3 regions of the Acidaminococcus timonensis genome follow, and region 1 is predicted to be linked to each of the others. Evidence: predicted binding sites of a transcription regulator. Region 1 holds the regulator's gene; each other region holds the start of a gene.
The links. The regulator HrcA, encoded in region 1, represses chaperone genes, less so after heat shock. The targets are predictions, from matches to a motif close to TGTTAGCACTCNNNTNANNNGAGTGCTAACA.
Positions count from the first base shown of each region.

Region 1 (10,517 bases):
GCCCGACGACCGGCTCCGCCACGGCCGGCACCTCCAAAGAACATATTGAAGATGTCGTCCATGCCTTCACCGCCGCCGAAACCGCCAAAGCCCTGGAACCCGCCACCGAAGGGATTGCCTGCTCCACCGGCACCGGCGCCCCCGTTCTGGAAGGCGGCATGACCATACTGGTCGTAGGCCACCTTCTTCTGGGGATCGCTGAGGACACTGTAGGCCTCGTTGACCTCTTTGAACTTATCAGCTGCTGTCGGATCGTTTTTGTTCAAGTCAGGATGATACTTGCGTGCCAGTTTGTGGTAAGCTTTTTTCAGCTCCTCCGCCGAAGCGTCCCTGGACACGCCCAGCACTTCATAATAATCTCTCTTCTCTGCCATCAGTATCTCCCTCTAGGAAAAGCTTATTTCTTATCATCGTCCACGACTTCGGCATCCACCACATCGTCGTCGGATTTCTTCTGTTCAGCGCCTGCACCTGCGCCCGCATTGGCATTGGCACCGGCAGCACCAGCAGCACCCTGAGCGGCGCCCTGGTTCTGTTTATACAGTTCCGCACTCAGTTCATACAGCGGTTTCTGCAGGGCTTCGGTATCGGCTTTGATCTTGTCGGTATCGTCGCTCTTCATGGTTTCCTTCAAAGCAGCGATGGCATCCTGGACCTTCTTGATCTGATCATCATGGCCCTTGCCGTTCATGTCTTTGATGGTCTTTTCAGCCTGGTAAATCAGGGTATCGGCCTGGTTCCTGGCTTCCACGGCTTCCTTCCGTTTCTTGTCGGCAGCTTCGTTGGCCTGGGCTTCCTTCACCATCTTATCCACTTCTTCCTTGCTCAGGCTGCCGGAAGAAGTAATGGTGATCTTCTGTTCCTTGCCGGTACCCAGATCCTTGGCGCTTACGTTCACGATACCGTTGGCATCGATATCGAAGGCCACTTCAATTTGAGGCACTCCCCGGGGAGCAGCCGGAATGCCGCTCAGTTCAAAACGACCCAGGGTCTTGTTGTCGGCAGCCATTTCCCGTTCGCCCTGCAGCACATGGATGTCTACAGAAGGCTGGTTATCGGTAGCCGTAGAGAAGATCTGTTTCTTGGAGGTCGGGATGGTGGTGTTCCGATCGATGATCTTGGTCATCACGCCGCCCATGGTTTCAATCCCCAGGGACAGAGGCGTAACATCCAGCAGCAGGACGTCTTTCACATCACCAGCCAGAACGCCGGCCTGGATGGCAGCACCCATGGCTACACATTCATCCGGGTTCACGCCGTGTGCCGGTTCCTGACCCATGGTCCGTTTGATGGCTTCCTGCACAGCCGGGATACGGGAAGAACCGCCAACCAGCAGGACTTTGTTGATGTCTTTCGGGGTCATGTGGGCATCGCTCAGGGCCTTGTTCACGCAGACGATGGTCCGGTCGACCAGATCACTGGTCATTTCATCGAATTTGGCCCGGGTCAGATCCAGGTCCATATGCACAGGGCCGTTAGGGCCTGCGGAAATGAACGGCAGGTTGATGTTGGTGGTCAGCATGTTGGACAGTTCGATCTTGGCTTTTTCAGCAGCCTCACGGATCCGCTGCATAGCCATCTTGTCGCCGGTCAGGTCGATGCCGTTCTGTTTCTTGAATTCGTCGCACATCCAGTCCATGATCCGCTTATCGAAGTCATCGCCGCCCAGATGGGTATCCCCATTGGTGGATTTCACTTCGAACACGCCGTCGCCCAGTTCCAGGATGGACACATCGAAGGTGCCGCCGCCCAGGTCATAGACCAGGATGGTATGGTCGTCGGATTTATCGATCCCATAGGCCAGTGCAGCAGCGGTCGGTTCGTTGATGATCCGCTTTACATCCAGCCCTGCGATCCGGCCTGCATCCTTGGTGGCCTGACGCTGGCTGTCGTTGAAGTAAGCCGGTACCGTAATGACGGCTTCGGTGACTTTTTCACCCAGATACCGTTCCGCATCACCCTTCATCTTTTCCAGGATCATGGCGGAAATCTGTTCCGGCGTATAGCTCTTGCCGTCGATGGTCACCGTATATTTCGTGCCCATATGGCGTTTGATGGAGCTGATGGTCCGTTCAGGGTTGGACACAGCCTGCCGTTTGGCCAGCTGGCCTACCAGTCTTTCCCCGTTTTTCGTAAAGCCAACCACGGAAGGAGTCAGACGGCCGCCTTCCTGGGTGGTGATAACTGTAGGTTCGCCACCTTCCATAACAGCTACTACGGAGTTGGTGGTCCCCAAGTCAATACCAATAATCTTAGACATAATGAATTCCTCCTGTCAAATCTGGAATCTTCTATGGTTAAAAAGTTGTTTGCAATCAATCGTTCCGGACGACCCGCACTTTGGAGTGCCGGATCACATCGTCACCGATCTTATAGCCTTTTTCAAGGACCAGATCGATGCTTTCATCGGGCAGGTCCGGATTGCTGCCCTGCATGACGGCTTCGTGGATATTGGGATCGAAAGGTTTTCCCTGGGCAGGGATTTCTTCGATGTGCAGGGTCTGCAGCGCCTTTTCGAACTGCTTGTGGATTTTTTCCATTCCCACCTGCAGGGCGTTGTCATCCTGGCTGGTTTTCAGACTGGCTTCCGCCCGTTCGAAGTTATCCAGCACCTTCAGGAATTCCCGGGCCACCTGACCGGTTACATACCGGCCCAGCCGTTCCCGTTCTTCATTGTTCCGTTTCCGGAAGTTGTCGAAATCTGCCTGCAGGCGAAGGAGCCGGTTCTGCAGATCGGCGATCTGCTTCTCCTGAGCTGCGATTTTTACATCCTTCGGATCCGGAGCCGCCTGTTCTTCCTTTTTGTCAGCCTTTTCGGCCTGGTCAGCGGCTGCTGCCTGGTTTTCGGCTTTGGCTTCCGCGGTTCCGGCTTCTGCCTTGGCCGCTTCTGCCTTGACGGTTTCCGCTTCCTTCTGCGTATCCTTTTCCATTGTTCCTCCCCTACTTTTCATCCATTTTATTCATGACCACCCGCAGGTAATTGTGGAGATAATCCATTACGGAAATCACTTTCCGATATTCCATCCGGGTGGGGCCCAGGACGGCCAGCGTCCCAACCACCTGGCCATTCAGCCGGTAGGTGGCCTGGATCATGCTGCAATCCTGGATACCGGAAAATTTGTTTTCGCTGCCGATGGTCACCTTCAGACCGGAGTCTTTATCGGCCATCAGCATATCCTTCAGCATCTGCTCTTCCTCCAGCACGCTCAGCAGCTCCTTGATCCGTTCCGGATCTTTGAATTCAGGCTGGCTGAGCAACTGTTTGGTTCCGCCCAGATACATCTTGTTCTCCTGCTGGTCATTCTGCATCTGTCTGACCACCTGGATCAGAGAAGCATACAGGGTTTTATCGCCGGCAAGAGCATTCCGGACTTCTTTCAGGACCTGGTCTGTGATATCGTCCAGTTTCATCCCGTGGAGCTGATTGGTCACCCGCTGGGCCAGGGTATCCATCTCCAGGCGGTTCATACCGGCCGGAATCCGGATCACACTGTTGTCCATCCGCCCGTCATCAGCCACGATGCACAGGATGGCCTGGTGCTCGTTCAGGGGCAGGAACCGCAGGTAGGAAAACACCCCTGCGCTGTCCTTGTTGGCCAGCACCACGGATACGTTCTTGCTCATCCGCGACAGAATCTTGGCAGTGGACTGGAAGATATCATCGATACTGTGGACCCGTTCCCGGAACCAGCTGTTGATCAGTGCCACATCATTGGGCGCCAGTGCGGCAGGTTTCACCAGGCTGTCCACATAGTACCGGTAGGCCGCTGCTGACGGGACACGCCCCGCCGAGGTGTGCGGCTGCTCCAGATACCCCAGCAGTTCCAGGTCGGACATTTCGTTCCGGATGGTTGCGGGGCTGATCCCCAGGTTGTATTTCCTGGCAATGCTGCGAGATCCTACAGGCTCAGCCGTTTCGATATAGTCTTCAATGATCAGTTGAAGGATTTTTTTCTTGCGGTCACTCAGCACTGTAATCATCTCTTTCCTGGATTGTTAGCACTCTTTTCATTGGAGTGCTAACATCTAATGGTAAAGATACACCTCTTTAGTCAAATTGTCAATACTTTTCCTGAAAATATTTTCCCGTTTACAAAAATTCTTCAAATGCCAGGTTCCCGTACTGCATCCCCAGAGGTGTCAGGACGATCCGGTCCCCGTTCTGCTGGATCCAGCGCCGTTTCAGACAGTGCTCCCAGCCTTCTTTATATATATGAAAGAAATCCTCTCCTGTCCGTTCCCGGAATTCCTGCAGAGACAGCCCCCTGACCGTGCGCAGGCTCATGAAGACCAGTTCCTCCCGGCGGATGGAAGGGGACAGCTCCTCCACCTCCGGTGCTTTTCCCTGCAGATAGTCCACCAGACTGCGGGGATTCGTTTCCCGCCGTTTCCCGTTGAAGCGGCACGCTGCCGCCCCAAAGGCCATATAGGGGTCATAGTGCCAGTAAATCTGGTTATGCCGGGATTCCTGTCCCGGCCGGGCAAAGTTGGAGATTTCGTACCGGCGATAGCCGGCTTCGGGCAGTTGATCCATCAGCAGGTCGTACATGGCCCCGACCGCTTCCTCCGGCGGCAGCACAGCCTTTCCCTGCTGCAACTGGGCGTACACCCGGGTTCCCTTCTCCACCGTCAGGCCGTATACGGACACATGGTCCACACCGGTCTCCAGCAGCTGGTGGAGAGAATCTCGGACACTGTCCACAGTCTGGCCGGGGTACCCATAGATCAGGTCGCCGCTCAGCCGGGCAAAGCCGGCCTGCCGGGCCAGGGCGATGGCTTCTTTGGCCTCTTCCGCCATATGGATCCGTCCCATGGCCGCCAGTTCTGCCGGCTGGAAGCTCTGGATCCCCAGGCTCAGCCGGTCAAAGCCCAGTTGGCGATAAGTCCGGAGCCGGTCCCCATCAAGGGTTCCCGGATTGGCTTCCAGCGTGGCTTCCCGGGGCCGGTTCCAGAAGCCCCGGTCCTTCAGGGCCTGGACGATCCGGAACAGCAGCTCCACGGGCAGTACGCTGGGAGTCCCCCCGCCGAAATACATGGTGGCGTCCGATCGGATGGGCAGGTCCGGTTCCCAGCTTCTGATTTCCTGCACCAGACGGCGGGTATAGTCAGCCATTACATGGTCGTTATAAATTTGATAGGAAGCAAAATCGCAGTAGGCACACTTGTGCACGCAGAACGGGATGTGGATGTAAATCCCCTGATAAGAAGACCAGGGATGGCTCATGGAAGGTACTCCTTTCGAAATGGAATTTAGGAAGGAATTGAAAAAATAACCCTGTTGGGAGATCTATGACAAAAACGGACATGAGGAACTGCTCATGTCCGTTTTTTGATGGGGATCTGGGCCAATAACACCGCCACGAACACCAGCACGCATCCGGTCAGTTCCTTCCCCGTCATGGTCTCGCCCAGCAGCAACCAGCCGGATAGGGCCGCAAACACCGATTCCAGGCTCATGATCAGGGTGGCCGTGGTAGGTTCCGTATACTTCTGGCCCACAATCTGCAGCGTATAGGCCACCCCGCTGGAGAGCATCCCCGTGTACAGCAGCGCCCAGCGGGCCTCCCACAGGGCCTCCCACACCGGTTTCTCGAACAGGACGGTGAGCACCGCCGAAATCACAAAGGTCACGGCAAACTGGACCCAGGCCAGCTTCACACTGCTGGCTCCCAGCAGCAGGAAATGGTCGATGGTCAGGATCTGGCCGGCAAAGAAGATGGCACAGAGGAAGATCAGGAAATCTCCAAAGGAGATGCTGAAGCCCCCCTTCACGCACAGCAGGTAGAACCCCACCAGGGCCATGGGCACGCACAGGAGCATGATTTTCCGCACCGGACGCCCCAGGAAACGACCCAGGATGGGCACCAGGATGATGTACAAAGCCGTGATGAAACCGGCCTTCCCGGCGGTGGTCATGACCATGCCCACCTGCTGCAGGATGCTGGCGATGCCCATCCAGATTCCGCACAGGACGCCTGCCTTTAGGGTCACCGGGTCCGGTTTCAGCCGCTCACAGGGTGTCAGCCGGTTCTTCTCTTCCCGGGGGCACCCGAACACCCACACCACCGGGATCAGCACCAGGATGGCGATCAGATTCCGTACAGCGCTGAAGGTGAAGGGGCCGATATAGTCCATGCCCACACTCTGGGCCACAAAGGCACTTCCCCAGATCAGAGCGGTGAGCAGCAGCAACAGATTTCCTTTGGCTTTTTCCATGGCAATTCCTTTCTCACAAGCAAGTGAAATCATTCTACCACAGAAAAAGGGTGCTGCACAATGTGCAACACCCTTTTTGCCGACTGGAATTATTTGATGAACCGGACATGAGGGATGATTTCCTCATACACTTCTTCGGCTCTCTTCTTGTAGATTTTCTTGTTTTCTTCGAACAGGTTGCCGCCTTTGGTGTCCACAGCCACGATCAGGGGCCCCAGTTCTTCCACTTCACTGGTCCACAGGGTTTCCGGCATCCCCAGGTCTTTCCACTGGGCGTCGATGATCTTCTTGAAATGCACGGCGGAAACCACGGCACAACCGGCGGGGAATACGCAGAAGATGGTCTTGTATTTCTGGCAGGCTTCCATGGTGTCAGGGCCCATGCCGCCTTTCCCAACGATCAGTTTCACGCCGGTCTGGGGAATGAAATCCTTTTCGAATTTTTCCATCCGCATGGACGTGGTCGGTCCGATGGAAACCATTTCATAGGCGTTTTCCTTCCCTTCGATGGGACGGACGATGGGGCCTGCGTGGAAAATGGCGCCCCCTTCCAGATTCACCGGCAGTTCCCGGTGTTCCTCGATCAGCCGGCGGTGAGCCACATCCCGGCAGGTGGTGATCTTGCCGGTCAGGTACACGATATCGCCGATTTTCAGGTTTTCGATATCTTCGGATTTAATGGGCGTATGCAGCACTACTTTGTTAGCCATTATAATTCAACCCCCTTATGAGAAGTGATGGTGTAGTTCAGGTCTTTGTCGAAAATGATGTGGCCGCGGCGATGGTTCCAGCAGCCGATGTTCACAGCCACCCCGATGGCGGACGGATGACGGGCGGTGTTCTCGATGTGGACACCCAGGACGGAAGCAGAACCGGTCATGCCTTGGGGCCCCAGGCCCATTTTGTTGATGCCTTTTTCCAGCAGTTCTTCCATTTCAGCAGCCCGCTTGTTGGGGTTATGGGTTCCCAGAGGCCGCATCAGGGCTTTCTTGGACAGCAGAGCAGCCGTTTCCACGGAAGTGGCCACGCCAACCCCTACCAGGAACGGAGGGCAGGCATTGGGTCCGTAGGTGTACATGCGCTGCAGCACGAACTTGGTGACTCCTTCATAGCCTTCGCCCGGCATCAGCACCATGGCATGACCCGGCAGGGTGCAGCCGCCGCCGGCCATATAGGTATCGATGACACATTCATCGGAATCGGGGACGATTTCCCAGAATACGGTGGGAGTGCCCTTCCCTACGTTCTTGCCGGTGTTGTATTCATCGAAGGTTTCCACGCTGTTGTGACGCAGCGGGGTAGCAAAGGTGGCCCGAACGGTGGCTTCCTTCAGCAGGCCTTCCAGTTCACCGATCAGCGGGAAGTTGGTGCCGCATTTCACAAAATATTGCAGCACACCGGTATCCTGACAGGACGGACGGTTCAGTTCCTTGGCCAGTTTCTGGTTCCTGGCGTAGGTTTCATACAGCAGTTTGGCAATGGGAACCGTTTCCTTTTCAGCCAGTTCCTTCAGTTTGGCGGCCACATCATCGGGCAGGACCTTGGCCGTATAGCCAACGAACCTGGCCATAATGTCGGTCATTTTTTCCACTTGGGCTTCTTTAGACATTGTAATTCCTCCTTAACAGTGCATGTGCAGGGTAGTTGTAATTCTATTATACATTGAAACTTTCCGCTCCATCAGGGATAGAAGGGGAAAAGGATCGGCAAAAGGATCAGGGATGTGATGTAACCGATGATCACCATGGGCAGGCCCGCCTTCACGTAATCGTTGAAGTTGTAGCCGCCGGGAGCGAAGACCATCATGTTGGCCGGCATCCCGATGGGGGTGGCAAAAGCCAGGGAAGCACCGATGACCGTTGCCACGATCACCGCTTTGGGATCGGCGCCCATGGCCTGGGAAATATTGATGGAAATGGGGATCAGCAGGGCTGCGGTGCCAAAGTTGCTCATGAAGTTGGTCATCACACAGCTCAGCAGCAGGATCACTGCCAGCAGGACCATGGGAGAAGCATTCTGTCCCAGGGTGCCGATCACCGTATCGGCAATGGCTTTGCCGGCGCCGGTTTTGGCCAGTGCCTTGGCCAGGGCCAGGGTACCGCCATACACGAACAGGGTCTGCAGATCAATGGAAGCGTAGGCCTGTTTTTCCGAAATCACGTTGGTTGCCACCAGGATCAATGCCCCAATGCAGCCGGACAGGTAAAATTTGATGCCGATCTGTTTTTCAAAGATCATGGCCAGGATGGTCAGCACCATGACAACCAGGGACATTTTCTGTTTCCAGACAGGAACCTGGGAGAAATCGGGCGCCTTGTCGTAGATGCTTTCTCCGGTCTGGCCCTGCTTGGTGGGCAGGAACCGGTGGCCGACGGTGGCGAAAAAGGCGGTGCCGATCAGCAGGATGGGCAGGCCCACATAGCCGTACTCAAAAAAGCTGATGTCCTGCCCAATCTGTTCCAGGGCACTCTTGCCCAGCAGGTTGCCGGGAGCACCGATGATGGACAGGTTCCCGCCCATGGCGGCGGCGAAGATCAGGGGCAGCAGCAGCCGGGACCGGGAGAAACCGGATCGGGAAGCGATACCGATGACCACCGGGATCAGGATGGCGGCCGTACCTGTGTTGGACAGGAAACCGCTCATGATGCCGGTGACCAGCATCACAGCAACGATCAGCTGCCGTTCCGTTTTGGCGAACCGGGTGACGATGCCCCCCACCTTGTTGGCCATGCCCGTTTCAAAGAAGGCACCGCCGATGATGAACATGGCGACGAACAGGATCAGGTTGGTGTCCACGAATCCGGCGAATGCATCCTTGGGACTCAGCACACCGGTCATGACCAGCACCATCAGGGCAATCATGGAAGTGACGGCCAGGGGAAGTTTTTCCGTAACAAACAGGATGATGACAAAAAGCAGTAAGCAAAGAGTAATGGTAATGGGTGACATTGTCTTTTCTCCTCCTTGGATTTCTACACATCCTGCGCGCTTGGATTTGTTTTTGATATTTGATAATGTATCCATTTCTTGGTTATACTATAACCCCATTGGCACCATGAGTCAATGGGGTTATGAAGTTATCTCATTTTTGGCTACAATATCATAAATACAAAAACAAGTGAGGGTGTGAACAACTCACACCCTCACTTGTTTCGTGCCCAGCGGGCTTATGTTTCAGGTCCCTCCTGCCTCAGGTCCCGGGCTTCTCTTTTCCAATCTGCTCCCGGTAGTTGGTCAGCAGGTTCTCCATGCTGCGGTGCATGTGTTCATGCATGAGCTGACGGGCCTTTTGCGGATCGTGGGCCCGCAGGGCCTCCATCAGCTGCTGATGCTCGAAATAGGAGATCTTGGCATAGTCGGTTTCCGTCATGAGAAAGCCCAGGGAAAGTCCGTTCCACAGGCTGCCCAGGATCTGGGCCAGCTTGGGGTTGTCCGCCGCATCCCACAGGGCCATGTGGAAGCTTTCGTTATAATGCTTGTAGTCAGTGTACCGATGATCCAGCAGGCACTGGCGCATGGCCTGGAACACCTTCTCCACCTCGGTCAGGTCGCTGCCGGGCCGGGCGGCCAGGGCCGCTGCCTCTCCCTCCAGCAGGGTTCGCACCGCAAAATGGTCCCGGATGGCCTTTTCATCCATGCCCTGGACCACAGCCCCCTTGTTGGGCCGCAGCTTCACCAGTCCCTGGCTGGCCAGCAGCTGGAGAGCCTCCCGCACCGGCGTGGTGGAAACACCCATGTGCCGGGCCGTTTCCTCCAGGGTCAGGATGCTGCCCTCGGGGATTTCCCGGCGCAGGATGGCTTTCCGCAAATAAGAAGCCACCTGCTCCCGGGCGGGAAGCATATGGATCTTGCCCACATTGTCCGGTTCCATCAGGCTGTTCCGCTTGTAATTCACAGGAGTGGGGTCCGGCCGGTCGATCCCGGCGGGTGGGTCGGGTTGTTTTCCCGCCAGGTGCTGGAGCGCATCCTGGGCAATCACCATGTGCCGGTTGCTGAGACGGGTCACCACCCCTTCCAGCAGCAGGGTCTGAAGGGCTTCCCGCACGGGCATCCGGGATACGCCATACTCTTTGGCCAGGTCCACCTGCTTCAGCTCCGTTCCGGGGGCAAGAGTCCCCGCCTGGACCCGGCCGCGGATGGATTGGCAAATCAGTTCCTGGGTGGATTTTTGCAATTGGACCATGGGGACCTCCTTTTCCTTATTTATCGTCCATCTTCAGAATGGCCATGAATGCTTCCTGGGGCAGTTCCACGCTGCCCACCTGTTTCATCCGTTTCTTCCCGGCCTTCTGTTTTTCCAG
Region 1 is NZ_FNWH01000006.1:334,132-344,648, reverse strand. It holds gene dnaJ (molecular chaperone DnaJ) at 1-374, opposite strand, end outside; gene dnaK (molecular chaperone DnaK) at 398-2,260, opposite strand; gene grpE (nucleotide exchange factor GrpE) at 2,316-2,930, opposite strand; gene hrcA (heat-inducible transcriptional repressor HrcA) at 2,941-3,981, opposite strand; gene hemW (radical SAM family heme chaperone HemW) at 4,091-5,224, opposite strand; gene BQ5462_RS05490 (DMT family transporter) at 5,317-6,216, opposite strand; gene ttdB (L(+)-tartrate dehydratase subunit beta) at 6,306-6,926, opposite strand; gene ttdA (L(+)-tartrate dehydratase subunit alpha) at 6,926-7,825, opposite strand; gene BQ5462_RS05475 (SLC13 family permease) at 7,897-9,165, opposite strand; gene BQ5462_RS05470 (FCD domain-containing protein) at 9,407-10,087, opposite strand; partial or broken gene BQ5462_RS11665 (GntR family transcriptional regulator) at 10,262-10,399, opposite strand; gene lepA (translation elongation factor 4) at 10,416-10,517, opposite strand, start outside.

Region 2 (10,517 bases), 740 kb from region 1:
CCGCCATCGGACTGAACAGCAATATCGTGAAGCTGATCCGTACTGGCGGCAAACCCATCCTGCTGGGAGGCTGCTGCTGGATCGGGATCACGGCAGTGAGCCTGGCCCTGCAGAAGGTGCTGGGGTTGTGGTGAAAAAGGGGGTATTGCACCGAACGTGCAACACCCCCTTTTTTCGTGCATCTCTGGCTTTTTTGTGATATCATAGATAGTCAGTGAATTATTTTTTGTTAAAGGGGAATGACTATGACGAAACCTGCTTTTTATATTACGACGCCCATTTACTATCCCAGCGCCGACCTGCATATCGGCCATGCCTACTGCACCACCATCGCCGACACCATCGCCCGGTACAAACGGGCCAATGGCTTTGATGTCCAGTTCATCACCGGCAGTGACGAACATGGCCAGAAAATCCAGCGGAAAGCCGAAGCCAACGGGGTGAAACCCATCGAATACACCGACAAGATCGTGGCCGACTTCAAGAAACTGTGGGAGATGCTGGGGGTCAGCTACACCTCCTTCGTTCGCACTTCCAGCAAGGAACACGAAAAAACCGTCCAGACCCTGCTCCAGAAAGTATGGGAACAGGGGGATATCTACAAGAAGGACTATGAAGGCCTGTACTGCGTGCCCTGCGAATCCTTCTGGACCGAACACCAGGTGGAGGAAGCCGGCGGCGTGTGCCCCGACTGCGGCCGTCCGGTAGAAAAAATGAAGGAATCCAGTTATTTCTTCCGCATTTCCAAATATGCAGACCGGATCCTGGATTACATTGAAAAGAACCCGGACTTCATCCAGCCTGTATCCCGCCGCAACGAAATGATCAATTTCATCAAACAGGGTCTGGAAGACCTGTGCATCAGCCGCAGCAGCTTCGACTGGGGCATTCCCGTTCCCTTCGACACCAAACACGTGGTGTATGTATGGTTCGATGCGCTGCTGGCTTATTTCACCGGCATCGGGTTCGGCCAGGATATGGACAAATTCAACCGGTTCTGGCCTGCTGACCTGCACCTGGTGGGGAAGGAAATCGTCCGCTTCCATACCATCATCTGGCCGGCCATGCTGATGGCCATGGGCTTCGATCTGCCCAAGGAAGTGTACGGCCATGGCTGGCTGGTGGTGGACGGGGACAAAATGTCCAAGTCCAAGGGTAATGTGGTGGACCCGGTGAAACCCATCCAGGAATTCGGCGCTGATGCCGTCCGGTACTTCCTGCTGCGGGAAATCAACCTGGGCAGCGACGGCAACTATTCCCGCAAGGCCCTGATCAAACGGTTCAACGCCGATTTGGCCAACGACCTGGGCAACCTGCAGTACCGGACCGTTTCCATGATCGACAAGTACCATGGGGGCATTGTCCACAAAACCGTGGTGGAAGGCAATGAAGTGGATGAGAAATTCCGTGGCCTGGCTGCCGAGACCCTGAAGAACTATCGGGCGGCCATGGATCGATACGCCCTGAACGATGGGATCAAAGCTGTCTGGTCCTATATCGGCGCCGCCAACAAATACATCGACGAAACCACCCCATGGATCCTGGCCAAGGATCCGGCCCAGGCCAAACGGCTGGAAGCGGTGATGTACAATCTGGCCGATGCGGTACGGAACATCGCCATCCTGATTTCTTCCATGATGCCTTTCTCCGCACCGAAGATCTTCGAACAGCTGGGTCTGCCGGTTCCGGAACAGTTTGATCTGAACGAAGTGGCCTGGGGCAACTTCCCTGATGGCACGAAAGTACAGAAGGGCCAGCCCATCTTCCCGCGGATCGAGGAGGAAGAAGAGGCGAAACCGGCTGCCAAGGCAGAACCGAAAGCCAAAAAGGCGGAAAAGAAAGCCGACAAAAAGACCGCCGGTGTGGTCACTCCTGACCAGTGCACCATCGATGACTTTGGCAAACTGGACCTGCGGGTGGGGACCATCCTGAAGGCCGAAAAGATGGAAAACGCCGACAAGCTGCTGAAGCTGGAAGTGAAAGTGGGCGACGAGAACCGCACCATCGTGTCCGGCATTGCTCCCTATTATCAGGAAGAGGAACTGGTGGGCAAAAATGTGATCGTCATCGCCAACCTGAAGCCGGCCAAACTCCGGGGTGTGGAATCCCGGGGCATGCTGCTGGCCGCTTCCGATGGAAAGGGCAACCTGAAGCTGGCGGAAGTGCCGGGGATTGCCTCCGGCAGCCGGGTGAAATAAAAATGGAAAAGCTTCCTTTGTTCGATACCCACGCCCATCTGGACGTGGAAGAGTTCGACGCAGACAGGGAAGAGCTGCTCCGGAAAATCGGAGAGACCATGGCCGGGATCATCGATCCCGGCTGTGATCTTCTCAGCTCGAAAAAGGCGGTAGCCCTGGCCCACCAGTACCCTTTCGTGTGGGCGGCGGTGGGCATCCATCCCGAAGAACTGGGCCACAGCAGCTTCGACCAGCTGAAGGACATCGAAGCCCTGTGTGCCGACCCCAGAGTGGTGGCCATCGGGGAAATCGGACTGGACTATTATAATGATGAACATTCTCCCCATCCCCTGCAGCAGGAATACCTGGCCCGGCAGCTGGAACTGGCCCGGAAAGTGGGCCTTCCGGTGATCATCCATGACCGGGATTCCCATGAGGATGTGCTGAAGGTGATCCGGGAAGCGGGGCAGGGCGTGAGAGGCGTGCTCCACTGCTTTTCCGGCGACTGGGCCATGGCGGAGGAAGTCCTGGCCATGGGCTGGTATCTGGGCTTTGGCGGCACCAGCACTTTCAAGAATGACCGGGGGGTGCGGTCCATCCTGGCCAGAGTACCGGAGGACCGGATCCTGTTCGAGACCGATTCCCCCTATATGGCGCCGGTGCCTTACCGGGGCAGGCGGAATAACCCTCTTTATACAGCCATCGTAGCGGAACGGGCGGCGATGCTGCGCGGGACCACACCGGAAAATATCATGAAAAGTTCAACAAAAAATGCGGAAACCCTGTTTTTCCGGCTCAAACACGCATAAAACGTATGTATAGTACACAAAATTGTCACGAATTAATGCAATGCAAATGTACATAATTAACAGCTGGTACTAATTCATTTTTGACAGGAATCGCCTTCTTATGGTATGATGCAAGCACTTTAAGGAGGCGAAACTTTGCGAAAATCACAACCTTTTAAGCGTCCCTATAAGTGGATTGTAGTCTGTCTGATGCTGGCTGCCAGCGTCAACTTCGTGGGCTTTGCGGCCCAGCCGAAAGACGTAAGCATTAAAGTGGACGGGCAGACCATCAACCTGAAGACCAGGGCCCTGACGGTTCAGGGTGCTCTGGAAGAAGCCGGTGTTGTCCTGCAGAAAGCTGATGGCTACGATGTAGTCGGCAGCGAGAAGTTCAGCGACGGTGCCACCATCGAAGTGGTACGGGCTATGCCTGTGAAAGTATGGAAAGGCGGAAGGACCACCGAATATACCATCGGACGCAAAACTGTGCGAGACGTATTGAATGCTGTGGGAGTGGATTACAAAGGATACCAGGTCTACCCCGGGCTGGACACGGAAGTGACCCCCGATATGACCATCCGGATCCTCTCTCCCAAAGACAAGCTGACCACGGAAACCCGTGAGATCCCTTACCAGGTGGAAATGCGCAACAACGATGATCTGCCCCGGGGCAGACAGAATGTGATTTCTGCCGGCCAGAACGGTGTGGAAAAGGTGACCTACCGGGAAGTAAAGGTGGGCGATGAGACGGTCAGACAGGAACTCCATTCGGAGGTCGTAACGGAACCTGTCTCTGAAATCGTGGAAGTAGGTACGGGAAATAACCTGAATATGGTCGAAACCTCCCGTGGTTTCGTCCGTTACCGTTCCGCCGAGACGTTTGAAGCTTCGGCTTACACCATGGCGGAAGGCAGCGGCACAGGGCTTACTTCTACGGGTGTGGTACCCTATCACGGCGTTGTGGCCGTGGATCCGGATGTGATCCCCTATGGGACCCGGATGTACATCCCCGGTTACGGCTTTGCGGTAGCAGCGGATTGCGGCGGTGCCATCAATGGAAATACCATCGATCTGTACATGGAAGACTACGGTGATGCCATGGACTGGGGTCGACGGGATGTAACTGTTTACTTTTTGTGATACCAGGAGAAAATCGTGCTGAAAGAAGTGCTGGTCGTTGAAGGAAAGATGGACACCGTGGCGGTGAAAAAGGCCGTGGATGCGGATACCATCGAAACCGGTGGCTTTACCCTGGCTCCCTATACGCTGGCTCTGATTGAAGCAGCCTACAAGAAACGCGGGATCATCATCATGACCGATCCTGACGGCGCCGGGGAACGGATCCGCAAATTTTTGACGGAGCGGTTCCCCAAGGCCGGACAGGCTTTTGTGCCCAAGGCTGAGGCACTGGCCCACCACGACGTGGGGATTGAACAGGCTCAGCCCCAGGCCATCCGCAAAGCCCTGTCCAAAGTGCGTTTCCAGGAAATGGAGCCCCGAAAGGAATTTTCCTCTCGGGACTTATTTGTTTCCGGTCTGTCCGGTTCGCCGGAGGCTGCTGTAAGAAGAGACCGTCTGGGTGCCATTCTGGGCATCGGTTATGGCAATGTGAAACAGCTGGTCCACCGGCTGAACAATTATGGGGTGACCCGGGAAGAATTCCAGGCTGCCCTGGAACAAGTGAACAGGGAAGAGGAGTAGGGAGAACTATGGACACCATGCTGCATCCGGTGATCGCCAGTCGGGAAGTGACCCGGTATATCCTGGAGACTTTTGGCCTGCGGGCCAAGAAGAAGTTCGGGCAGAACTTCCTCATCAATGAAAAAGTGGTACGGGGCATTGCTGAATATGCCCAGGTGGGTCCTGGTGACCTGGTGCTGGAAATCGGGCCGGGCATTGGTACGCTGACCCAGGCACTGGCCGAAACCGGCGCCCGGGTGAAGAGCGTGGAAATCGACCGCAGCCTGCTGCCTGTGCTGGCCAGGACCCTGGAAGGGTACCCAAATGTGGAGATCGTGCCCGGGGACGTCCTGAAGATCGACCTGGCAGAGGTGACGGAGCATCGGCCCTTTACGGTGGCCGCCAACCTTCCCTACTATATCACTACCCCCATCATCTTCGCCCTGCTGGAGCAGGATCTGCCCCTGCAGCGTCTGGTGGTCATGGTCCAGAAGGAAGTGGCGGAGCGGATGATCGCCTCTCCGGGGGGCAAGGACTATGGGCCTCTGTCCCTGGCTCTTCAGTATTACTCCCGGCCCAGGCTGGCCATCCCGGTACCCGCCCATGATTTCATGCCCGCCCCCAGGGTGGACTCCATGGTGGTGGTGTGTGAAAAACGGGAGCAGCCGCCGGTGAGCGCCAGTCCCAAAGCCTTTTTCCAGGTGGTGCGGGCGGCGTTCTCCCAGCGCCGGAAGATGCTGAGCAACTGCCTGAAGACCCTGGGCCTTTCCGCGGACCAGGTGAAGGAGCTGATGGCCCAGGCGGGCATCGACCCCAAGCGGAGAGGGGAGAGCCTTTCCATGGAAGAGTTCGGCCAATTGGCCAGTGCCTGGGAAGCCTTCCAGAAATGAGCACAAACTACAAATGCTTCTCCCACCGGGAGTGTGAATTCTACCCCTGCCACAAGAATGCGGACCCGGATCATTTCAACTGCCTGTTCTGCTACTGTCCTCTGTATTTATTGGGAACAGAATGCGGCGGCACCTATCAAATCCTGGCCGGCGAGGTGAAGGACTGCAGCGATTGCCTGTTTCCTCATCAGCCCGAGAACTACGATAAAGTGGTGCAGAAGCTGAAACAGAAAATTTTCAAGCCTTTTGATAAAAAATAGTCAAAGGGCTTGATTTTTTTTTGAAACATGCTATTATAGATACTGTAGTTAGCACTCCATTAGATTGAGTGCTAATAACACCAGAAAATATCAAATTGCTCATAGAAATTGAAAGGGGATCTGTAAGATGTTAAAACCTTTGGATGACCATGTTGTAGTTGAACCGATTGTGCAGGAAGAAAAGACCAGCAGCGGGATTTATCTGCCGGATACGGCCCATAAAGACAAACCCCAGACTGGTAAAGTCGTTGCCGTCGGTACGGGCCGTCTGCTGGAAAACGGGACCCGGGTTCCTTCCGAAGTCAAGGCTGGGGATACGGTTGTATTCGCCAAATACTCCGGTAGTGATGTGACCCTGGACGGGAAAGACTACATCATCCTGAGAGACAGCGATATCCTGGCTGTTGTGGAAGAGTAAGAAATCCCATACCTGGTAGAAGATACCACACCTTACATTATCTGGAATTAAGGAGTCGATTGAAATGGCTAAACTGATTAAATTTGATGAAGATGCTCGTCGCGGCCTGGAACGCGGCGTCAATAAACTGGCTGATGCCGTAAAAGTAACCCTGGGGCCCAAAGGCCGTAACGTTGTCCTGGAAAAGAAATTCGGTTCTCCCACCATCACCAATGATGGCGTGACCATTGCCAAGGACATTGAACTGGAAGATCCGTTTGAAAACATGGGCGCTGCCCTGGTCCGTGAAGTTGCCACCAAGACCAACGACATCGCCGGCGATGGTACCACCACCGCTACGGTGCTGGCCCAGGCCATTGTGCATGAAGGCATGAAGAACGTGGTGGCCGGTGCCAACCCCATGGTCCTGAAGAAGGGCATCAAGAAAGCTTCCGATGCTCTGGTGGATGAACTGAAGAAGACGGCCAAGACTGTCAGCACCAAGGAAGAAAAAGCACAGGTTGCTTCCATTTCTGCCGGTGATGAAGAAATCGGCGGCCTGATTGCCGATGCCATGGAAAAAGTGGGTAATGACGGCGTGATCACCGTAGAAGAATCCAAGACCATGGAAACTTCTCTGGAAACCGTAAAAGGCATGCAGTTCGACCGTGGCTACATTTCCCCGTACATGGTAACGGATCCTGACAAGATGGAAGCCGTTATGAGCAATCCGTACGTATTCATTACCGACCGGAAGATCACCCTGATCAACGACATTATGCCGGTTCTGGAAAAAGTGGTACAACAAGGCCGTGAACTGCTGATCATCGCTGAAGATGTGGAAGGCGAAGCCCTGGCAACCCTGGTTGTGAACCGTCTGCGTGGCACTTTCAAGGCTGTGGCTGTGAAGGCTCCTGGCTTCGGTGATCGTCGGAAGGCCATGCTGCAGGATATCGCAACCCTGACCGGTGCTACTGTCATCAGTGAAGAAGTGGGCCGGAAACTGGACAGCGCAACCCTGGCTGATTTGGGTACTGCCGGCCAGGTACGGGTTACCAAGGATATGACCACCATCGTGGATGGCGGCGGCGACAAACAGGCTGTGGCCGATCGGATTGCTTCCATCCGTGCTCAGATCCCTGCCACCACGTCTCAATTCGACAAAGAAAAACTGCAGGAACGTCTGGCCAAACTGTCCGGCGGCGTGGCTGTGATCAAAGTTGGTGCTGCCACCGAAACCGAACTGAAAGACAAGAAACTGCGTATCGAAGATGCCCTGAACGCTACTCGTGCTGCTGTGGCTGAAGGCATCGTGGCCGGCGGCGGTACCGCTCTGCTGCAGGTACAGCCGGTTCTGGACAAACTGGAAGCTGAAGCCGAAGGCGACGAAAAGACCGGTATCGATATCGTTCGCCGCGCCATTGAAGCTCCTGTTCGTCAAATCGCCAGCAATGCTGGCTTGGAAGGTGCTGTAATCGTAGAAGGCGTGAAGAAGGCTGCCAAAGGCACCGGCTTCAACGCTGCTACGGAACAGTATGTGGACATGATCAAAGCTGGTATCGTGGATCCCTGCAAAGTGACTCGTTCTGCCCTGCAGAATGCCGCTTCCATCGCTTCCATGATCCTGACCACGGAAGCTGTTGTAGCCGACAAACCGGCTGAAAAACCGGCTGCAGGTGCCCCTGCCATGGGCGGCGGCATGCCCGGCATGATGTAATCCATCCTGTCAAATTCCAATAGAAAAAAGAGACCATCGCGCAAGCGGTGGTCTCTTACTTTATCCCCACATAAGCACCCGGTCCGTAAGGGTCGATTGCCCTGATGGACCCGCTTTACGCAACTCTTTGTAAATTCAATGCAAAAACTCTTTACGAATTATTATTAAAATGATATACTGTATCCATCCGATGAACGGATATGGATTTGAAAATTATGCTTATCATATAGGAGGAATGGAACATGGAAAAACGGACTGTGACTTTTGCGGGGAACCCTGTGACCCTGGCTGGACCGGAAATCAAAGTGGGGCAGCAGGCTCCCGATTTCAAGGTTGTGGATAACAGCCTGGCAGAAAAGACCCTGAAGGATTATGAAGGCAAGATCAAAGTGATCTCTGTGGTACCCAGCCTGGATACGGGTGTATGCGATGCCCAGACTCGCTGGTTCAACAAGGATGTGACCGGACTGTCCGACGATGTGGTGGTCCTGACCATTTCCATGGACCTGCCCTTTGCCCAGGCCCGCTGGTGCGGCGCTGCCGGTGTGAAGAACGTGGTGACCCTGTCCGATCACCGGGATGCCTCCTTCGGCACGAACTACGGCTTCCTGATGGAAGGCCTGCGGCTGGAAGCCCGGGGCGTGGTGGTCATCGACAAGAACGACAAGGTGACCTACGTGGAATACGTTCCGGAAGTGACCCATGCCATCAACTTCGACGGTGTCCTGGCAGCCGTTAAGAAGCTGATCGGGTAATAGAACCTGGAAGATCCACGATTACCTGACGGTGGGGGCCGTGCCCGGTTCCGCCTTCTTCCACGAACCCATCAACAAATACATGCGTCTCCACTTCGCCAAGAACAAAAAGACTCTGGAAGAAGCACTGGAGCGCCTGAGCAAGATCTATGAAAAAATGCCCGTAAAACGCTGATCCTGTTTTTTACATTCAAAAAGAACCCGTCCCAAAATTGGGGCGGGTTCTTTCCTTTAGCTAGTGACTGTTAACTAGTGACTAGTGACTGAGTCCTGCGTATCCTCATACGCCTTCTTGCATGCTTCCACGAAGGCCTGGGGATCCCGGACGTAGTCGAAGGAATATTCCTTTTTCTGGTAGATGATGCTGACAGTACCATAACCGGCTTTTCTGCCCAGGAAGCCCTGGGTGACGATGGCTTTGGCGGCCAGGTCCAGGGAGAACATGAACTGCTTCTTCTTGAACAGACCCTTCAAAATCACCAGCCGTTTGTTGGTGAGCACCATGCCCTGGGATTTGTACTTCAGGTACCGGACGGCGATCCAGATGACGCCCGCAGGCACGTACAGGATGGTCAGGATCAGGGGCCAGAAGAAATACATCAGGGACTGTTTGGCCTGCAGCAGGGGCTTTTCCGGTACTTCTGCCGGCTGATCCACCACTTCGGCGTCTTTGGCGGCCTGTTCCGTCTGGCTTTCGGCGGAGGCTGCGGCAGCGTCCGTCTGCTCGGCTGTTTTGGCTTCTGCGGTTTCTTCTGCCTCTTCCGCTGCGGCTTCCTCTTCCAGCTCTTCTTTTTCTGGGACGATTACTTCCGGTTCTTCGGCTTTTTCTGTTTCCGGCTGCTGTTCCGGCTGTTTTTGTTCAGGATTGGGTTCCATGGTATGACAACTCCTTTACCTCGGGGGTAGAAAACTTTCCCTACGATTATATCATATTCCGGGCTCCTGTGGCAGAAAGAAGGAACTTGCAAGGACGGTTTCTGCGTACTATACTTTAAATTGATTCAATTGCTGGAGCAAATGCTGGGAGGCGTTATCCTTGTGGAATTTTGGTAAGAAGATCGGGAGCCTGGTGGTGGGGACCCTGCTGGTCTGTACCCTGGGGACAGGGGTGGCGGCTGCGGAGACGGACCGACCGGGAACCGGGGAGCTTTCCACGCCGGCGCTGGTCTATGACGGGGATCCGGGCAGTGATGATGCCTTTGCCCTGTTCCTGCTGAAACAGAACGGGAAGGTGCCCGACCTGGTGCTGTCTACCTTCGGCAATGCACCGGAAAAGCAGACCTATGCCAATGCAGCGCTGGTCACCCGGGCCCTGGATATGAAAGTGACCGTGCTGCCCGGTGCGGATCGTCCCTATAAGGGAAAGAAGTGGAAGAACGGGAAGGACGGCTTCAACGGAGAAGACGGGCTGTATGGTATCTCGGAAGCCTGGCGGAAGAAGCTGGGCCTGTCCAGAAACCAGATGGAAAGCAGCGGCGACCTGGCACTGACGAAAAAACAGCTGAAACAGCGACACCACATCACCTACCTTGCCACCGGGCCCTTATCCACCCTGGCGGATCTGCTCCAGGATCCGGACATCAAAAGCCGGATCGACAGGGTCTGGATCGTGGGAGGCAACCTGTGGGAAGATCCGGGGGACCCGGAGGAGGAAGCCAATTTTTCCCGGGATCCCAGAGCGGTGGAGCAGGTGCTGAAAAGCGGCCTGGACATTACCCTGTTCCCTCTGGATTTGACCAGCAGCCAGATCGTGGATGAACCGGAAATCCAGAAACTGGCCGGCTATGGGACCTATCCGGAGTTCCTGGAACTGCTGCGGGGGAACCAGGCGGCCCACGCCCAGCGGGGCATGG
Region 2 is NZ_FNWH01000006.1:1,070,688-1,081,204, reverse strand. It holds gene BQ5462_RS08905 (YeiH family protein) at 1-134, shown strand, start outside; gene metG (methionine--tRNA ligase) at 246-2,198, shown strand; gene BQ5462_RS08895 (TatD family hydrolase) at 2,201-2,986, shown strand; gene BQ5462_RS08890 (3D domain-containing protein) at 3,122-4,105, shown strand; gene rnmV (ribonuclease M5) at 4,121-4,666, shown strand; gene rsmA (16S rRNA (adenine(1518)-N(6)/adenine(1519)-N(6))-dimethyltransferase RsmA) at 4,684-5,535, shown strand; gene BQ5462_RS08875 (cysteine-rich small domain-containing protein) at 5,532-5,795, shown strand; gene groES (co-chaperone GroES) at 5,923-6,213, shown strand; gene groL (chaperonin GroEL) at 6,278-7,909, shown strand; gene tpx (thiol peroxidase) at 8,152-8,664, shown strand; gene BQ5462_RS11530 (hypothetical protein) at 8,705-8,839, shown strand; gene BQ5462_RS08855 (PH domain-containing protein) at 8,914-9,540, opposite strand; gene BQ5462_RS08850 (nucleoside hydrolase) at 9,701-10,517, shown strand, end outside.
Region 2: groES (co-chaperone GroES) is a predicted target of HrcA. The motif match lies at 5,842-5,872, and genes of this name have one in related genera.

Region 3 (10,517 bases), on a different contig from region 1:
AATAAATTCCATGCGCTCACCAGCCTGGATGATATGGTCTTCGCCCACGGTGCCCTGAAGGCACTGGCAGCCAACCTGATGAAGATGGCCAACGATGTGCGGTGGCTGGCTTCCGGGCCCCGGGATGGCCTGGGCGAAATCACCATTCCGGCCAACGAACCGGGTTCCTCCATCATGCCCGGGAAAGTGAACCCTACCCAGTGTGAAGCCGTGACCATGGTGGCTGTGCAGGTCATGGGGAACGATGCCGTCATCGGCTTTGCCGCTTCCCAGGGGAATTTCCAGCTGAACGTGTTCCTGCCGGTGACCATCTACAATTTCCTGCAGAGCGTGCGGCTGCTGGGGGATGTGATGGAATCCTTCCGGAAGAACTGTGTGGTGGGAATCAGGGCCAACAAGGACAAGATGGCCTACAACCTGCATCATTCCCTGATGCTGGTAACGGCCCTGAGCCCGTACATCGGCTACGACAAGTGTGCCCAGGTGGCAAAACTGGCTTTCAAGGACAACATTTCCCTGAAGGAAGCCGTGCTGAAGCTGGGCTTCATGGAAGAAAGCGAGTTCGACAAGGTGTTCCATCCGGAGAAGATGGTATAAAAAATAAGAGCGCCGCGGAGCGGCGCTCTTATTTTTTATTTCCTTATTCACCCAGCATTTCCAGGATCTTGGAACCAGCCGTGCAGGCCGGGCAGAAGCAGTATTTGCCGCCATCGGCTTTCACCTTCTGGCCCTGGGCCAGCATCCTGGCAGCCTGTTCTTCCCCGAAAGCCTTTTTGGCAGCGTCGGAAGCGAAGAAGGGCAGCACCTGGTCGATGGTGCATACGTCTTCCTTCAGGGCAGCCCGCAGCAGCGCGGTCAGGTTGGCCTGGGCAGCGGTACCGTCGGCTGCCAGCCATTTTTCAGCCAGATCTTTCAAACCGCTGTATACGCTGGGAGCGGCCACCAGATTTTTTACTTCAGAAACCAATTCTTCATGAGTTGCCATGGGAATCATCCTTCCTGTAAATAAATTTATTACAACAATATTATAGCACATCTGACAGAAAAGAGTTAGTCAATTTTTAATGGATTTCGTATAATAGAAAAGAATGAACAAGAAGAGAACAACATGTGACGAGGTGAATGAGATGCTGTTTGGCAAAAAATTGGCAATGTGGGTTTTGACCGGGATTCTGGCCGGAAGTATGGCTCTGCCGGCATTGGCAGCGCAGAAGGACAACTTTACGGATGACATGAAGATCACCGGGGTGGAGAAGATTACCCAGGACCAGGGAGCCGCTTCCATTGAGCGGAAACTGGACCACAAAAAGTCTCCCTACTATGTCCATCCGGATTTTTACCATATGCATTCCAAGGGATCTTTGACGATCCTGCCCTGCTTCAAAACCATCCAGCAGTCCAGTGAATGGTCCTGTGGTCCGGCTTCGGCCCTGATGGTGCTGAACTGGTACGGACGTCAGAAGGACTGGACGGAACAGAAACTGGCGGATCTGCGCCATCCTCTGCAGGATGTGGCAGTCCCCGGCTTCCCGAATGGCTACCCGGGTACCACTTTGGAACAGATGAAGGATATGTTCCAGAAGGTGGGGGGCTTCGATCTGGTGACCACAGAAGATTATGCCCAGGCAGGAAAGACTTTTGGCCCGGAAGACATCAAAGCCACCCTGAAGGCAGGGAAACCCATCCTGGTGGGGTGGATCGACTGGGGCGGCCACTGGCAGGTGGTCATCGGCTATGATGACATGGGTACCGCCGATACCCAGGATGATGTGCTGATCGTGGCAGATCCCTATGATACCACGGATCATGACCAGGATGGATATGGCATCTATCCGGCGGCCCGGTTCTTCTCCACCTTCGATATGTACGGGCAGTTCCCGAAGAAAGAAGGAGGGAACCACAACCTGTTTGTGATCGTCTCTCCTGCAAAACCGTGAGCGGGCGCACCCAAGGGGGCGTCTCTGCAGTGTTGCGGTCATTGGACCGTGCAGGAATCGTAAGGGGAGTATCCATGGAGGGGCGGGCATATGGACCCGCCCGCTTTTTTCGAAAAAAGTCAAAAAATCTTTGACTTTTTAGCACTCAACGCTTGACAGTGCTAACAACTTGTGCTAGTATAATAGTCGGACGAAGGAAAGACCCACAGAAGGGTTCCCGTAAGGAACCTGGAACGCTGGACGACGGGTTCCCTTGCGGAACCCCGGGAATCCGAAAGCCTTTCGGTAGTCTCAAAAGCTGACCTTCAAGGTCAAGATTGAATGGAGGAATGGCTTATGTTACTGCCTGCTGTTTTCAATGACAATGTGTTTGATGATCTGATGGATGATTTTGATGATGTGTTCTCTGTGCGGAATCCTCTGTACGGGAAACATGCCAGAAATATGATGAAGACCGATGTACGGGATGTGGGCGACCATTATGAACTGGATATCGATCTGCCGGGCTTCAAGAAGGATGAAATCCATGCACAGCTGCAGGATGGGTATTTGACCATCAGTGCCAGCAAGGGTGTGGACAAGGATGAAAAGGACAAGAAGGGCCAGTACATCCGTCGTGAACGTACCTTTGGCCAGTGCGCCCGGAGCTTCTATGTGGGTGAAGGCGTTACGGAGGCCGATGTGAAGGCCAAGTACGAGAATGGCATCCTGGAATTGAGCGTTCCCAAGAAGGAAGCCAGGAAAGTGGACAACAAGAAATACATCGCCATCGAAGGCTGATGGCCTGCAGGAAACCCCGCCGGGAAACCGGCGGGGTTTCTTTTTATGAAAAAAGACGGATGTGCCGTTTGCGTCACAAATTTTCAATAAGAACACAGTAGATATATGATAGAAACGTGAATTCTATCAGGCTGGATTGAATAGGGTATGGGGGTATGATACACTACTGGAGAATGAGGAAAAATGAGGCGGTAGCAGTATGGACAGAAAGAGGAAAACAACGTTGGCAGACGAGACTCCAAAAACACATCTGATGACTTTTGCCCGGAAATTCACCCTGCAGGAGTGTTATGAACGGGTCCTGCTGGTAAGGGCGTCCATGAGCGGATACATCCTGAGCCATGAGTTCAAATATCTGTTTGCCCGGGAGAATCTGAAAAAGCTGTGCCTGACACAGGCCCTGAGGATCTTTGATGTTCCCCAGGATAAGATTGAACTGCTTCTGGTGGAAATGAAGACACAAAAAGACAAAATGCTGGAAGTGAGCCGGCGGATCTTTGCAGAGCTGTGAAATGTCACAGCTCTTTTTTATGGCCCCTTCTGCTTGACAGTCAGAGATTTGACACATAAACTATACTCATACATTTGTAGCAAAGGAGTATAGCAATCATGGACAAACCGATTCCGGATCTGATTACGGTGGAAGCAGCCAGGGACACCCATCGCTGGGTAGCCATGACGGCCCTGCTGCTGGCCATTGGTGTCATCCTCCATACCATCAGTCCCAATGTGGGCGGGGTCACCCCCAACTGGACCATTGCCATGTATTCCATCACCATCTGCCTGACGAAACCGGGCCTGACCCGGGCCCTGGGCATTGGATTCGTGGCCGGTCTGACTCTGGTCCCTTCTTCCAAATCCGCCTTCCCGCTGGGGAACATCGCCAGTGAAGTGAGCGGGGCCCTGACGGCCTGTATCCTGGTGAAGGCCTTCGCTCTGACCCATCTGGAGAACCTGAAGGTGAAACCGTTCATCGTGGGTTTTGTGGCCACCAGTGTCAGCGGTGCCGTATTCACCTACATCCTGAAACTGGTGCTGGGGCTGCCCCTGACCGTGTGGACCCATGCCATGCTGCCGGTGGTGTTCACCGTGGGGGCTCTGAATGGGGTGGTGACCCAGGTGCTGTTCAGCCCTGTACGGAAGATCTTCTATGCAACGGAGGGGAAACACCATGAGTGACAGTGCCATTCGGATCTCGGATTTTTATTTTGCCTATCTGAACAGTGACCTGGTGCTGAAAAACATCAACCTGGACATCCAGAAGGGCAGCTTTACAGCCATCGCCGGTCCCAGCGGTGCCGGCAAGACCACCCTGTGCAAGGCCATGACGGGTATCGTGCCCCATTATTACGGGGGACGGTACTACGGCAAAGTGGAAGTGCTGGGAGAAGACCTTAAGGGAAAGAAAATCTCGGAAATCGCCATGCGGGTGGGCATCATGATGGATGACTACGAAAGCCAGATGGTGTCCCTGACCGCCGGAGAGGAAATCGCCTTTGGCCTTCTGAACCATGGATTCTCGCCGGATGAGGTGGACCAGCGGGTGAGCCAGGCCCTGGCCGATGTGGGCCTGCCCGGCCGGGAAAGCTACCAGCTGGACGAACTGTCCGGGGGCCAGCGGCAGCGGCTGCTGCTGGCATCGGTGCTGGCCTGCCGGCCGGAAGTGCTGATCCTGGACGAGCCGGTGTCGGCTCTCGATCCGGACGGAGCCCGGTCCCTGTATGCCCTGCTGTACAAGATCTACCAGCAGCACAACATGACCGTGGTGGTGGTGGAGCACGACCTGAACTACCTGCTGCCCTACATGACGGATCTGGTGCTGATCAGCGGCGGCGAGGCCCGGGTACAGGGACCTTTCGAACAGGCGGCCCGGAAGGCTTTCCAGCAGGAAGACCTGCGGGAGAACCTGCCGGAACTGTGGCAGGTGAAGCTGGGTCTGGAAGAGAGATTCCACTGCCGGCTGGGCAACTGGCGCAGTGAGGACGAAGCGGAAGAGGAACTGACCCGGAAATTCCAGGGAGGCAAGGCATGATTGAAGCAAAAGAAGTGAACTTCGCCTATCGCAGAGGGGTACCCGTGCTGCAGGATATCCAGTGCAAGGTGGAAGATGGAGAAGCCGTAGCCCTCCTGGGGCACAACGGCAGCGGCAAGACCACCCTGAGCCGGCTGTTCATGGCGCTGAACCACCCCCGCAGCGGACAGGTGCTGGTGGACGGCGTGGATATCGTGGACTGCGAACCGGCGGACCTGGCGGATAAGGTGGGCTATGTGTTCCAGAACCCGGACCTGCAGCTGCTGGGAGATACGGTATATGATGAAGTGGCTTATGGTCTGCAAACCCGGAAGATGCCTAAAGCGGATCTGGATAAACAGGTGCGGGAAGCCGTGGAAGCCATGGGGCTGACACCCTGCCTGGACCAGTATCCCCGGGGGCTTTCCTTCGGCCAGAAACGGCGGCTGGGGGTAGCCGTGGCCCTGGCCCTGCAACCCCGGACCCTGATCCTGGACGAAATCACCAACGGCCAGGATGAACAGGAAAAGCTCCATATGATGAACTACCTGTCCAGGCTGCAGAGGGAGAAACACATCACCCTGATCCTGATCACCCACGATATGGAAATCGCCCGGAAGTACACCACCCATGCCCTGGTGCTCCACGATGGGCAACTGGTGTATGACGGGAAAACAAAGGAACTGTTCGACGGCAGGCGGCCCATTGAGGAATGGGGCCTGAAGCAGCCGGTACTGGCCCGGCTGGGAGCGCTGTTCGGGGTGGATGCGGACAGCCCGGAAGTCCTGTGTGACCGGCTGGAGCTGAAGGAAGCTCCGAAAGAAGGACGGAAGGAAGAGAAAGAAGGTGGCAAGGCATGAAGCTGACCGCTTTTACGAAACTGATCCTGGTGCTGGCGGTGACAGCCTGGGTGTTCCTGCTGCCGGTAGCGGCAGTGGCCACGATCCTGGCCCTGGAACTGGTGATTTTGCTGTACATCAAGCGGGACCGGATGACCATGGCAGCCATCGGGACGCTGACGGTCTTTACCGGGATGATGGTGGTGCTGCAGCTGCTGTTCGGTTCGGCACTGTACGTGGCGCTTACCGGCGGGCTGCGGATGTTCGTCATGACCACGGCGTTTCTGTGCCTGCTGGCTTCCACCCGGATCCAGGAAATCGCCCAGGCGCTGGTGGAAAAATTCCATATGCCCTATGAATACGCCTTCATGCTGACTACGGCCCTGCGGTTCGTTCCGGACTTCCTGTCGGATTCGGCCATCACCCTGGACGCCCAGTCCTGCCGGGGCTATTCCAACCGGGGCAATGCCTTCAAACGGCTGTATGCGTACCTGGCGGTGGTGAAACCGCTGGTGATGCGGGCCGTGGCCAAGTCGGACACCCTGGCCCTTTCCATGGAACTGAAGGGGTTCGGCCCCAATACCTATAAAAACCGCCGGCCCATGCGGCTGCATGGACTGGATTACGTGACGCTGCTCCTCATCATCGTGCTGAGCACGTATCCCATTTGGGTAAAACATATCTAAAGCTGACGCATAACCCGGGCGCACGATCTGGACTCATCTTGTGTGCCTGGAAAAAGTCGGGGCTGCGGGGATCCGCAGCCTTTTTTTTACGAAAGGAAAATATCCAATGAAACAAACTGACATTGCCCCATTGATCGCCGGGGAACTGGGTTGCAGATCCATACAGGTGGAAAAGACCATCGAACTGCTGGATGGGGGCAACACCGTTCCCTTCATCGCCCGGTACCGGAAGGAGGTCACCGGTTCCCTGGAGGACGAACAGATCCGGACCATCGAGGACCGGCTGAATACCCTGCGGAACCTGGTGAAGCGCCAGGAGGAGATCCTGACCAGGATCGACGAACAGGGCAAACTGACACCGGACCTGCGCCAGGCCATCGAACAAGCCCAGAAATTGACGGAACTGGAAGACCTGTACCTGCCTTATAAGCAAAAACGGCGGACCCGGGCCCAGCAGGCCCGGGAAAAGGGCCTGGAGCCGCTGGCCAATGCTTTCCTGCTGCAGCGGGAAATCCGTGGCACCTCCCTGGAGGCAGCCCGGGCCTATGTGGATCCGGAAAAAGGGGTGGAGACGCTGGAAGCGGCTCTGGAAGGAGCCCGGGATATTGTGGCGGAAGTGGTTTCGGAAAATGCGGACCTGCGCAAGGACCTGCGGCAGAAGCTGTGGAAGGAGGGCGTGCTGCAGACGGAACTGGTGGAAAACGCCGATGAGGCCCAGACCTTCCTGATGTACAGGGACTACCAGGAACCGGTGCGGACCCTGCCCTCCCACCGGGTACTGGCCATCAACCGGGGTGAAAAGAAGGGATGCCTGAAGGTGCATCTGCTCTGGGAGGAGGAACGGGCCCTGCAGCTGCTGCAGCGGCGGTTCGTCCGCCATCGCTCCATTTATCAGGAACAGCTGGAACTGGCCCTGGCGGACAGCTGGAAACGGTTGTTGTTCCCCGCTCTGGAGCGGGAGATCCGCCATACCCTGACGGAAAATGCCGAAGCCCAGGCCATCAGGGTGTTCGGGGCCAACCTGCGGCAGCTGCTGCTCCAGGCGCCTCTGGCAGGACGTACGGTCATGGGACTGGATCCGGGCTATCGCACCGGCTGCAAAGTGGCTGTAGTGGATCCTACCGGCCAGGTGGTGGACCATGGGGTGATCCAGGTGACCCAGAGCGAGAAGCAGAAGGAGCAGGCTGAGGAAATCCTTCTGGGGATGATCGAGAAGCATCATGTGACCCTGCTTTCCATTGGAAATGGCACGGCTTCCTATGAGACGGAACAGTTCGCAGCCCGGCTGATCCAGCAGCATCACCTGAGGGAGGTGCATTACCTGATCACCAATGAAGCGGGGGCTTCGGTATATTCTGCCTCCAGGTTGGCCAGAGAGGAACTGCCGGAGTACGATGTAACCATCCGGGGCGCTGTTTCCATGGCCCGGCGGGTGCAGGACCCCCTGGCGGAACTGGTGAAGATCGATCCCCAGGCCATCGGGGTGGGCCAGTACCAGCACGATGTGGACCAGAAGGCCCTGACCGGCACCCTGGACGGGGTGGTGGAAATGGCGGTGAACCATGTGGGCGTGGACCTGAATACGGCGTCGCCGGCCCTGCTGTCCCATGTGGCGGGCATTACGGCCACTACAGCAAAGAATATTGTGGCCTACCGGAACGAAAACGGGCGCTTCACCGGGCGGCGGCAGCTGCTGAAGGTACCCCGGCTGGGTCCGGCGGCCTTTACCCAGTGCGCCGGTTTCCTGCGGATCCTGGATGGAAAGAGCCCTCTGGATGCCACTCCGGTGCATCCGGAATCCTACCGGCTGGCAGAAGCCATCCTGGAGAAACTGGGGTTTGCGGTCAGGGATTTGAAGGATAAAGAGAAGCTGGCGCTTCTGGCAGCCAAACGGAAGCTGGTGGACGAGAGCCGGCTGGCCAGGGAGCTGGAGGCCGGCCTGCCTACGGTACACGATATCCTGGACGCCCTGGTAAGCCCCGGCCGGGATCCCCGGGAGGACCTGCCGGCACCCCTTACCCGGCAGAATATCGTCAGGCTGTCCGATATCAAAGTGGGGAGCCTCATGCGGGGAACCATCCGGAACGTGACGGATTTCGGGGCCTTCGTGGACATCGGCATCAAAACGGCCGGACTCATCCATATTTCGGAAATGAGCAGTCGGCGGATCAGGCACCCATTGGATGTGGTGAGCGTAGGGGATGTGGTACAGGTACGGGTGATCAGCGTGGACGAGAAGCGGGGGCGGATCGGCCTGTCGTTAAAGGGTGTGTGAAGAAATCAGGGCCCCGTTTTCAACCACTTTTTCTACGATTTTCAGGGATACATGGTAGGCTTTTTCCAGGGAGGGGACGGGCAGGCATTCGTACGGAGAATGGAAGTTCAGACCTCCGGTGAAATAGTTGGGGGTGAAGATACCCCGGGTGGACAGGAAGGATCCGTCCGTGCCGCCCCGCATGGCAATGGTGTGGGGCTGGATGCCCAGGTCGTCCAGCGCTTCGTACAGGATGTCCACGGCCTTGCGATTTTTGGGGGTCATGGCATCGGCGATGTTGCCGTAGATGTCCTCCAGGGTGCAGGTGACTTTCGCCCGGGGCTCCTGCTGCAGCAGGCGCTGCACGTTCTGCCGGATGGTCTCTTTTTTGGCCTCATAGCCGGCCTTGTGGTGGTCCCGGATGGCCAGCTGGACCACTGCCCGTGTGGCATTGGACTGGATGGATTTGATCCAGATGTAGCCCTCCTTGTCTTCCGTGCACTCCGGGGTCTCTTTCCGGTCAAAGAAATTGGCGAAATCCACGGCCAGCAGGGTGGGGTTCACCAGGCGCCCCTTGGCGTTCATGGGATGGGCACTGATTCCCTGGATGGTGACAGTGGCAGCACCGGCATTGAAGGTTTCGTACACCACCTCGCCCACTTCGCAACTGTCGATGGTGTAGGCGAAATCCACCGGAAACCGGTCCAGCTCCAGGGATTTGGAACCTTTCAGTCCCACTTCCTCATCGGGGACGAAGGCAATGTAGATGTCTCCGTGGAAAATCTCCGGGTGGGTGGACAGGGTGTGGAGCAGGGTCATCACATTGGCCAGGGCCGCTTTGTTATCCGCACCCAGCACGCTGGTGCCATCGGTGAATACGATGTCCTCGCCTACGTGGGCAGCCAGCTCCGGATGGTCGGAGGCCTTCATGACAAGGTGCTTTGCTTCATTCAGGATCACATCGCCGCCCGGGTAGCCCTTGACCAGGTGGGGATGGATGGTGGGGCTCAGGTTCACGTCCACCGTGTCCAGGTGGCAGCAGAACCCGATTTTGGGTACGGAGCCGGTGAAGCCTTTGGGCAGGCTGGCAGGCAGGTATCCGGTGAGGACGCAGTGATCGCTGAGATGCACGTCCTCCAGGTCCAGGAGCTCCAGTTCGGCTTCCAGCAGCCGGGCCATATTCCACTGGCTGGGGGTGCTGGGGACCGTGGCAGCACCGGCCCGGCTCTGGGACGGGATGTTGATGTACCGCAGGAAGCGGGTCAGTAATTCATGGGTGATTTCGGACATACAGGGACCTCCTTACAGGAATTTGATTCCATCCATTGTACCATATTATCGTATATAGAGAACCTGCCACCAGCTTTCGGCGGGTCCCCCCTTGAAAAGGGCGGAAAATCGTGACAAGGGTGGCAGGTTCTTTTTGCTAAAAAGAAAATGGAAAGAAAAGGAAAAGTGCCTTGAAAAATCGTTTCATTTCCTGTAAAGTATAAGAAGCTGTTTTGTTTCGTTTTGTTTTCCATTTGCCAAAAGAAAGAGGAGTGCCATGCTTCAGCGCAAGATCGAAAAATTCCTGCAGACCTGGAAACAGGTCCCCCAACACAACCCTCTGGTGATCAAGGGCTGCCGCCACTGCGGCAAGACCACCTCTATCCTGGATTTTGCCCGGAAGGAATATGCCCATGTGGTCTACCTGAATTTCCAGGAGAAGCCGGATTATGCGGCCATTTTCAAAGATTCCCTGGATGTGGATTACCTGGTGATGCTGATTACAGCTCTGGTAGGGCCGGATGCCCTGTTTGAACCCTACAAGACGGTGCTGGTGCTGGATGAAATCCAGGAATGTCCGGAGGCCCGGGCGGCCCTGAAAGCGTTTAAAAAGGATGGACGGTACGATGTGATCGCCTGTGGGTCGCTGCTGGGCGTAAAGGGGTATGGCAAGGAACCGGCGTCCATTGCAGTGGGGAGTGAAACCGTGGTGAACATGGTTCCGCTGGATTTCGAGGAATT
Region 3 is NZ_FNWH01000005.1:383,385-393,901, reverse strand. It holds gene fumC (class II fumarate hydratase) at 1-597, shown strand, start outside; gene BQ5462_RS03805 (heat-shock protein Hsp90) at 641-985, opposite strand; gene BQ5462_RS03800 (C39 family peptidase) at 1,128-1,937, shown strand; gene BQ5462_RS03795 (Hsp20/alpha crystallin family protein) at 2,274-2,717, shown strand; gene BQ5462_RS03790 (hypothetical protein) at 2,917-3,228, shown strand; gene BQ5462_RS03785 (tryptophan transporter) at 3,327-3,896, shown strand; gene BQ5462_RS03780 (energy-coupling factor ABC transporter ATP-binding protein) at 3,889-4,749, shown strand; gene BQ5462_RS03775 (energy-coupling factor ABC transporter ATP-binding protein) at 4,746-5,588, shown strand; gene BQ5462_RS03770 (energy-coupling factor transporter transmembrane component T) at 5,585-6,253, shown strand; gene BQ5462_RS03765 (Tex family protein) at 6,360-8,528, shown strand; gene pepT (peptidase T) at 8,514-9,797, opposite strand; gene BQ5462_RS03755 (ATP-binding protein) at 10,054-10,517, shown strand, end outside.
Region 3: BQ5462_RS03795 (Hsp20/alpha crystallin family protein) is a predicted target of HrcA. The motif match lies at 2,074-2,104, and genes of this name have one in related genera.